Linked DNA regions of Eleftheria terrae. The protein of the gene in region 1 interacts with the protein of each later gene in a pairwise test. Links are inferred from orthologs where the notes say so. Each region holds a gene or a part of one and is shown in the gene's direction. Other genes may lie near its edges.

Region 1 (4,815 bases):
ACGGTCTTGCCGCGCAGCTCCTCGCGGTGGGCCATCAGGGCGGCGGGGAAGTCGCTGAACTTGGTGATGCGCCAGTCGATGGCGTTGTCGAAGCTGCCGTAGTCCACTTCGAAGGCGTTGCGCGTGTCCAGCGTCACCACCGGCCGGCCTTCGTCGTCCCGGCCCTGCTCCAGCCAGCGCGCAAGCGTGGCGGCGTCCACTGCCGGCGCGCGGCCCGCCTGCGGGCGGATGGTCGGGTGGTTCATGCGGATGATCTCGCGCTTGACCTTGACCAGCAGCTTGCGAAACGGCACGCGGGCCGACCAGCTTTCCTTGGGCGCCAGGTCGGCGAAGCGCGGGTCGGCCTGCAGCCCGCTGACGAAGTCGCGCACCGCAGGCGCCGGGCCGGCCAGGAAGAGGTTGATGCCTTCCTCGGCCAGCAGCACGGTGCCCATCAGGCCGAGGCGCTGGGCCTCGGCATGCAGCCGCTCCCGCAGTGCGGCGCAGTCGTCCAGCGAGACGAATTTGTAGGCGGAAATGTTGAGGATCTCGTTCACGCCCGGATTTTAGGCAGGGCCAGGCCGTGACCTTCCCTAAAATCGGCGCATCCGGACCGTGTTGCGCGGCCGCTGCCGGGATGTGGGCGCATGCTCCCCGGTGGTGCGGCCTTCCGCCACGGCCAGCCCGCGCCGTGGGCGCCGACCCGACTCGGCATCACCGCCCGGCGTGGCGCCGCGTCGCCACGCTTCACTTATTAGATTCACGCAATGCCCTTCGTACACCTTCGCACCCACACCGAGTTCTCGGTGGTGGACGGCACCCTGCGTGTCGACGATGTGGTGGCCGCCGCCGCGGCCGACCAGCAGATCGCGCTGGCGATCACCGACCTGAGCAATCTCTTTGGTGCCATCAAGTTCTACAAGGAGGCGCGCGGCAGCGGTGTCAAGCCGCTGATCGGCGCCGACGTGTGGCTGGAGCCGGGCCACGGCGAGAAGGCGCCCAGCCGCCTGCTGCTGCTGATCCAGGACAAGGCCGGCTACCTCAATCTTTGCGAACTGCTGGCGCGCGCCTGGACGCAGAACGTCAACCTGGCCAAGGCCTGCCTGAAGTGGGAATGGCTGCAGGACCTCAATGGCGGCCTCATCGCCTTGTCGGGCGCCGACCTGGGCCCGGTGGGCCAGGCCCTGCTGGCGCGCGACGATGCACGTGCCGAAGCGCTGGCGCAGCGCCTGGCAGCGCTGTTCCCGCAGCGGTTCTATATCGAACTGCAGCGCGCCGGCCAGCCCGGCAACGAGGCGCATGTGCGGGCCGCGGTGCCGCTGGCCGCCCGGCTGGGCCTGCCGGTGGTGGCGACCCATCCGGTGCAGTTCCAGACGCCTGATGACTTCGAGGCGCACGAGGCCCGCACCTGCATCGCCGAAGGCGAGACGCTGACCAACCCGCGCCGCGTCAAGCGCTTCACCCGCGAGCAGTACTTCAAGACCCAGGCCGAGATGGAGGCCTTGTTCGCCGACCTGCCGTCGGCGTTGGCCAACACGGTGGAGATCGCCAAGCGCTGCAGCCTGACGCTGGTGCTGGGCAAGCCGCAGCTGCCCGACTTCCCGACGCCGGAGGTGGACGGCCGCCGCATGCCGATGGAGGAGTACTTCCGGTATGCCTCGCATGAGGGCCTGAAGGAGCGCATGCTGCTGCTCTTCCCGGACGCCGCCAAGCGCGAGGAAGCGATGCCGCGCTACGTGGAGCGGCTCGACTTCGAGATCAACACCATCCTGAAGATGGGCTTCCCCGGCTACTTCCTGATCGTGGCCGACTTCATCAACTGGGCCAAGAACAACGGCTGCCCGGTGGGCCCGGGCCGGGGCTCGGGGGCCGGCTCGCTGGTGGCCTATGCGTTGAAGATCACCGACCTCGACCCGCTGCGCTACAACTTGCTGTTCGAGCGCTTCCTGAACCCCGAGCGGGTCTCGATGCCCGACTTCGACATCGACTTCTGCCAGGCCAACCGCGACCGCGTCATCGACTACGTCAAGGAGAAGTACGGCCGTGATGCGGTGTCGCAGATCGCCACCTTCGGCACCATGGCCGCAAAGGCCGCGCTGCGTGACGTGGGCCGGGTGCTGGGCATGGGCTATGGCCACGTGGACGGCATCGCCAAGCTCATCCCCGCGCCGCCGGGCAAGACCGTGACGCTCAAGCGCCCCGGCGACAAGCCCGACCCCGGCATCATCTACGCCCGCAAGGAAGCGCCCGAGATCGAGGAGCGCGAGAAGAACGAGGAAGAGGTGGCCGAGCTGCTCGCACTGGCCGAGCGGGTCGAGGGCATGGTGCGCAATATCGGCATGCACGCTGGCGGCGTGCTGATCGCGCCCGGCAAGATCACCGATTTCTGCCCGCTCTACATGCAACCCGGCAGCGACTCCGCGGTGTCGCAATACGACAAGGACGACGTCGAGGCCATCGGCCTGGTGAAGTTCGACTTCCTGGGGCTGGCGACGCTCACCATCCTGGAGACGGCCAAGGAATTCATCGTCAAGCGGCACCCGTCGCAGAAGGACTTCGCTTTCGAGACCATTCCGCTGGACGACAAGGCGTCCTACCAGCTGCTCTCGGAAGGCAAGACGGTCGCCGTGTTCCAGCTGGAAAGTCGCGGCATGCAGGGCATGCTGCGCGACGCCAAGCCGAGCGTGTTCGAGGACATCATCGCGCTGGTGGCGCTCTACCGCCCAGGCCCGATGGACCTGATCCCCAGCTTCTGCGCCCGCAAGCACGGGCGCGAGGAGGTCGAGTATCCGCACCCGCTGATGAAGGAGGTGCTGGAGGAGACCTACGGCATCATGGTCTACCAGGAGCAGGTGATGCAGGTGGCGCAGCGGCTGGGCGGCTATTCGCTCGGCGGCGCCGACCTGCTGCGCCGCGCCATGGGCAAGAAGAAGGCGGAGGAGATGGCCAAGCACCGGCTGATCTTCGCCGAGGGCGCTGCCAAGAACGGCATCCCGCCCGAGCTGGCCAACGAAATCTTCGACTTGATGGAGAAGTTCGCCGGCTACGGCTTCAACAAGTCGCACGCGGCCGCGTATGCGCTGCTGGCCTATCACACGGCCTGGCTCAAGGTGCACTACCTGGCCGAATTCGTCGCAGCCAACATGACCGTGGCGCTCGACGACACCGACAAGCTGAAGATCTTCTACGACGATGCGGTGGCCCTGGGCATCACCTTCGAGCCGCCCAACGTCAACACCGGCGGCTACCGCTTCGAGCCGGTCGCCAACAAGGTGGTGCGCTACGGCCTGGGGGCCGTCAAGGGCACCGGCCAGAGCGCCATCGAGGCCATCGTGCAGGCGCGGGAGGAGGGGGGGCCTTTCAAGAGCCTGTTCGACTTCTGCGCCCGGGTGGACCGCAGCCGCATCAACAAGCGCACGGTGGAGGCACTGATCAAGGCCGGCGCCTTCGACACGCTCGAGCCCAACCGGGCGCAGCTGGTCGCCAGCATCGGGCTGGCCTTCGAATACGCCGGCGCGCAGGCGGCCAACGCCGACCAGGGCGGTCTGTTCGATTTCGGCGACTGCCATGCCTCGTCCTCGCAGGAGCCCGAGCTGGTGGCGGCCGAGCCGTGGAGCATCAAGGAACGCCTGGGTTTCGAGAAGGTCGCCATCGGCTTCTACCTGTCGGGCCACCTGTTCGACGAATACGAGCCCGAGGTGCGCCAGTTCGCCAAGCGCAAGATCGCCGACCTGATCGACAGCCGCGAGCCGCAGATGCTGGCCGGCATCGTCAGCGACCTGCGGGTGGTCAACGGCCAGCGGGGCCGGGTGGCCATCTTCAAGCTCGATGACCGGAGCGAAGTGATCGAGGCGGTCGCCAACGAGGAGTTGCTGGACGCCCATCGCGAGCTGTTCAAGGACGACGAGCTGATCGTCGTGCAAGGCAAGGTGCAGCCCGACCGCTTTTCCGGCGGGCTGCGCCTGAACGTGCAGCAGGTCTGGGACCTCACCAGCGCCCGCTGCCGCTTCGGCAAGTACCTGCGGGTGGCGGTCAACGGCTCGGCGCCGCCCATCGGCGAGCTGATCAGGCAGTTCCCGCCCAAGCGCACCCAGACCGAGCACGGCGACCTGCTGCAAGGCCTGACCGTGCGGCTGCTCTTGAACCGCCCGGCCGCCTACGGCGAGCTGGACCTGGGCGAAGAGGCGCGTTTCTATCCCAGCGACGAGGCTCTGCAGCGCTGGCGCCAGGGCGCCCAGGCCGGGCAAGCCACCGTCATCTACGAGGAGCCGCAGAAAGCCATGTGAGGCCGGTGGGACGCCTTTTGTGGATTCCTCCGGCACGTTGGTCGGAAACGTGGGCGATCTTCCCTTCGATGGGCTGGAAGCGCACTAAGATGCCGGCATTGTTGTACTGGGTCGGCTCCGATGCGGTGCCGGCCGATGTGGAGCCCGCAGTGAAAGCAATATCAGCAGCCGTTGGCCTGGCGCTCGCCGTCGCGGCGGCGGCCAGCGCCGCCCAGGATGTCGGCGTCTCGGTGAGCATCAGCCAGCCGGGGGTGTACGGCCGCATTGACATCGGCAACCGGCCGCCGCCGCCGGTCATCTATGCGCAGCCGGTGATCATCGCCCGGCCGCGGGTGATGCCGCAGCCGGTCTACATGCATGTGCCGCCCGGGCATGCCAAGAACTGGGGCAAGCACTGCCATCGCTACCACGCCTGCGGCACGCCGGTGTATTTCGTCAGAGAAGGTTGGGATCGGGACGACGGCCGCTACGAGCGGCGCGACCGTGGCGATGACCGCCATGGGTCCTACGATCGTCGCGACCGGCGCGATGCCGAGGACGACCACCCGGG
Region 2 (3,228 bases), 240 kb from region 1 along the record:
CGACCGCCCGCGCCCAGGACTTCACCACCTTCAAGGATGGCCAGACCGCGATGGCCATCCACGTCGTGCAAGGTGAGCGTGAGCTGGTGAGCGACTGCCGCTCGCTGGCCCGCTTCGAACTGCGCGGCATCCCGCCGATGGCTGCGGGTGCGGCGCGCATCCGGGTCAGCTTCCAGGTCGATGCCGATGGCCTGCTGAACGTGTCGGCTCGCGAGGAGGGCTCGGGTGTCGAGGCGGCCATTGCGGTCAAGCCCAGCTACGGCCTGAGCGACGACGAGATCGCCCGCATGCTGCACGAGAGCTTCAGCACCGCCGAGAGCGACATGAAGCTGCGTGCGCTGCGTGAGGCCCGGGTGGAAGCCGAGCGCCTGCTGCTGGCCACGCAGGTGGCGCTCGAGCGCGACGGCGACCTGCTGGCGCCCGAGGAGCGCGCCTCCATCGATGCACTCACGGCTGCCGTGGCGCGCGCGGCGCAACAGGAAGACCACCGCGTGATTGAAGCCGCGCTGGAAGACCTGGCCAAGGGCACCGAGAGCTTCGCGGCCGAGCGCATGAACCGCAGCATCCGCCAGGCGCTGGCGGGACGCAGCGTCGAAGAGGTCTGATTCCCTACACCATGCCCATCATCAAGATTCTGCCCCACAACGACTTCTGCCCGGAAGGCGCCGAGATCCAGGCGCCGGCCGGCACCTCGATCTGCGAGGCGCTGCTCGACAACGACATCGCGATCGAGCACGCCTGCGAGATGAGTTGCGCCTGCACCACCTGCCACGTCATCGTGCGCCAGGGCGGCGACTCGCTCAACGAGCCCGAGGAAGGCGAGGAGGACATGCTGGACCGCGCCTGGGGCCTGGAGCCGCAGTCGCGGCTGTCTTGCCAGGCGATCCTGGCGCAGCAGGACGTGACGATCGAAATCCCCAAGTATTCGATCAATCACGCGAGAGAGAACCACTGAGCCGGCGCGGCCGCAGCGGCCGCTTCGCGATAATCGCCGCATGACGCGACAGATCTTCTTCGACACCGAAACCACCGGCCTGAGCCCGGAGTCCGGCGACCGCATCATCGAAATCGGTTGCGTGGAGATGGTGAACCGCCGGTTGACCGGCAACAACAAGCACTTCTACGTCAACCCGGAGCGCCCGAACCATGAGGACGCGGTGAAGATCCACGGGTTGACCGACGAGTTCCTGGCGGACAAGCCGGTGTTCGCCGCCATTGCGGACGAGCTGCTCGACTACCTGGCCGGGGCCGAGATCATCATCCACAACGCCAGCTTCGACGTCGGCTTCCTCGACGCCGAGCTCAAGCGCCTGGGGCGCCCGAAGTTCCACACGCTGGTGGCGGGTGTGACCGACAGCCTGCTGATGGCGCGCGAGATGTTCCCCGGCAAGTCGAACTCGCTGGACGCGCTGTGCAAGCGGCTGGAGGTCGACAACTCAAGCCGTACGCTGCACGGCGCCCTGCTCGATGCCGGCTTGCTGGCCGAGGTCTACATCCAGATGACGCGCGGCCAGGAGTCGCTGGTCATCGAGGCCGATGAGGGTGGGCCGCAGGAGCTGGAAGTGGAACGCATTGATCTGAGCCAGTTCCAGCTGCCGGTGCTGCTGGCCACCGAGGCCGAGACGGTCGAGCACGAGGCGGTTTTGGTCCAGCTCGATAAATCTTCGTCGGGGGCTACCATTTGGCGAAAAGTTCTGCCATAATTGCGTTCTTCGGTCGCAACGACAAACAAACAAGAAGTTGACGACTGAAACCGGAATCCCGGGTGGTTAGCTCAGCGGTAGAGCACTGCCTTCACACGGCAGGGGTCACAGGTTCAATCCCTGTACCACCCACCAATAAGAAGAACGACAAAGCCCTCCTCGTGAGGGCTTTGTCGTTTCTGGAGGGCTGAGGGCTGAGGGCTCCGCGTCGCGTTGCCCAGGTGCGGGGTGGCGAGCTACGCATGCGAATTCGTGAAGCGCTCGAAATCCTGCATGGCGCCGGTGTGCGGGCAGTCCTGCCAGGCCAGCGTGCCCGAGGCAAGGTCGACGGTGTAGAGATCCGTCACTGCCGGGAAGGGCTGGAAGCGGCTCTCGTCCCCTTCGAGGGTCAACACCGCGCCCTGGAAGTGCAGGGCACTGCCGTTGGGGTCGGCGAAGCAGCGTTGCCGCTCACGATCCACCACATACGTGACCGTGCCGAACTGCGCCTGCAGCGTCACATAACGATGGCTGCTGTCGCGCAGGGCGCGCTTGTACCACCGCTCGAAGACGGCGGGGTTCACTGGCCCGCCAATCAACAACGCCATCGCCTCCAGGACCCAGGTCGGCAATTCTTCATGGACCACCGACGCTGCGTCCGCTGCAGGCGTTCGGCTCGTGCCCCTGAAAAGCCGGGCCCAGGCACGCCGAAGTACTTGCATGCTCATCTTTTTCCTTTTGCTGTGATGCTTCTCTCGACTGCACTGCGACATAGTGCGCGGAAATGCCTGCTTCTCGCGCTCGAACCGCTGCCCATCCTCCATCATGGGGGGATGCAGAGCGTGGCTGAGCAGGTATGCTCGCGCGGGCCTCAGATACAAACGGACGCAGAGAGGGAAGGGCAGTTGTGAATCGCAAAGCGCGTTGGTTCGCCATCGGGATGGCGGGCGTGTTGGTGGTGGCGATCGCGGTGGCGGCGCTGACGCGGGGCCGCTTCGCCGGCAGCTTCAATGCGCTGGAGGTGGACCTGGGCCAGCCGGATCTGCTGGTGCGCTCGGCCCGCTTGTCCGCCCTGTCCAAGGACTTGGTCGCCGCGCCGCTGCTGCGCGACATCCTCACCGAAGACTTCGTCCACTACTACGAAGACCACCCGACGCGGCTCTCGCTGCTGGGCACCGTCAAGCGCCTGGCCTATGACCACCAGCTGACCTGGAGCGACCGCTTGGTCGCCACCGTGCTCGACGCGCCCGGCGAGATTGCGCTGTGGCGGGACGGCAAGGGCCGGCCCGAGCACTTCGTGCTGATGCTGGAGCACAACTTGGCGACGCAGGCGGTGCTGCAACTGGCCAAGGTGGCGCTGCCCGATTCGCAGTTGAGCGTGGCCGGTGAGGTCGGGCCGCTGATCGGTCGCAAGAGCACCGTCTATGCAGCGCGCATCAATGCGCGCACCACTTGGTTGTTTGCCTCGCGAGGCGAGCGCACCGTGGTCTTGTCGCATCCCGGCCTGCTGCTGAAGGAGGACGGCTCGGTGTCGGGCCCAGCCGCC

Evidence for each region. Proteins that work in one complex are often made in the same cells at the same time.
Region 2: the proteins of dnaE (region 1) and dnaQ interact in binary tests that used the Escherichia coli proteins (3 or more experiments, as listed by UniProt). The link is inferred for Eleftheria terrae from one-to-one orthologs.

The regions. Positions count from the first base shown.
Region 1 is NZ_CP106951.1:1,606,911-1,611,725, reverse strand. Bases 410-4,465 are described here. They hold dnaE (DNA polymerase III subunit alpha), read left to right. Parts: upstream 410-746; coding sequence 747-4,265; downstream 4,266-4,465. Other genes in these bases: N7L95_RS07070 (hypothetical protein), read left to right, coding at 4,355-4,465; N7L95_RS07080 (sulfurtransferase), read right to left, coding at 410-536. Outside these bases: more of N7L95_RS07080, read right to left, coding at 1-409; more of N7L95_RS07070, read left to right, coding at 4,466-4,815. UniProt on the Escherichia coli protein: DNA polymerase III is a complex, multichain enzyme responsible for most of the replicative synthesis in bacteria. This DNA polymerase also exhibits 3' to 5' exonuclease activity. The alpha chain is the DNA polymerase catalytic subunit.
Region 2 is NZ_CP106951.1:1,371,670-1,374,897, reverse strand. Bases 1-2,849 are described here. They hold dnaQ (DNA polymerase III subunit epsilon), read left to right. Parts: upstream 1-995; coding sequence 996-1,703; downstream 1,704-2,849. Other genes in these bases: N7L95_RS05985 (DUF2138 family protein), read left to right, coding at 2,590-2,849; N7L95_RS05990 (hypothetical protein), read right to left, coding at 1,940-2,329; fdx (ISC system 2Fe-2S type ferredoxin), read left to right, coding at 617-955; hscA (Fe-S protein assembly chaperone HscA), read left to right, coding at 1-605. Also shown: more of N7L95_RS05985, read left to right, coding at 2,850-3,228. UniProt on the Escherichia coli protein: DNA polymerase III is a complex, multichain enzyme responsible for most of the replicative synthesis in bacteria. The epsilon subunit contain the editing function and is a proofreading 3'-5' exonuclease.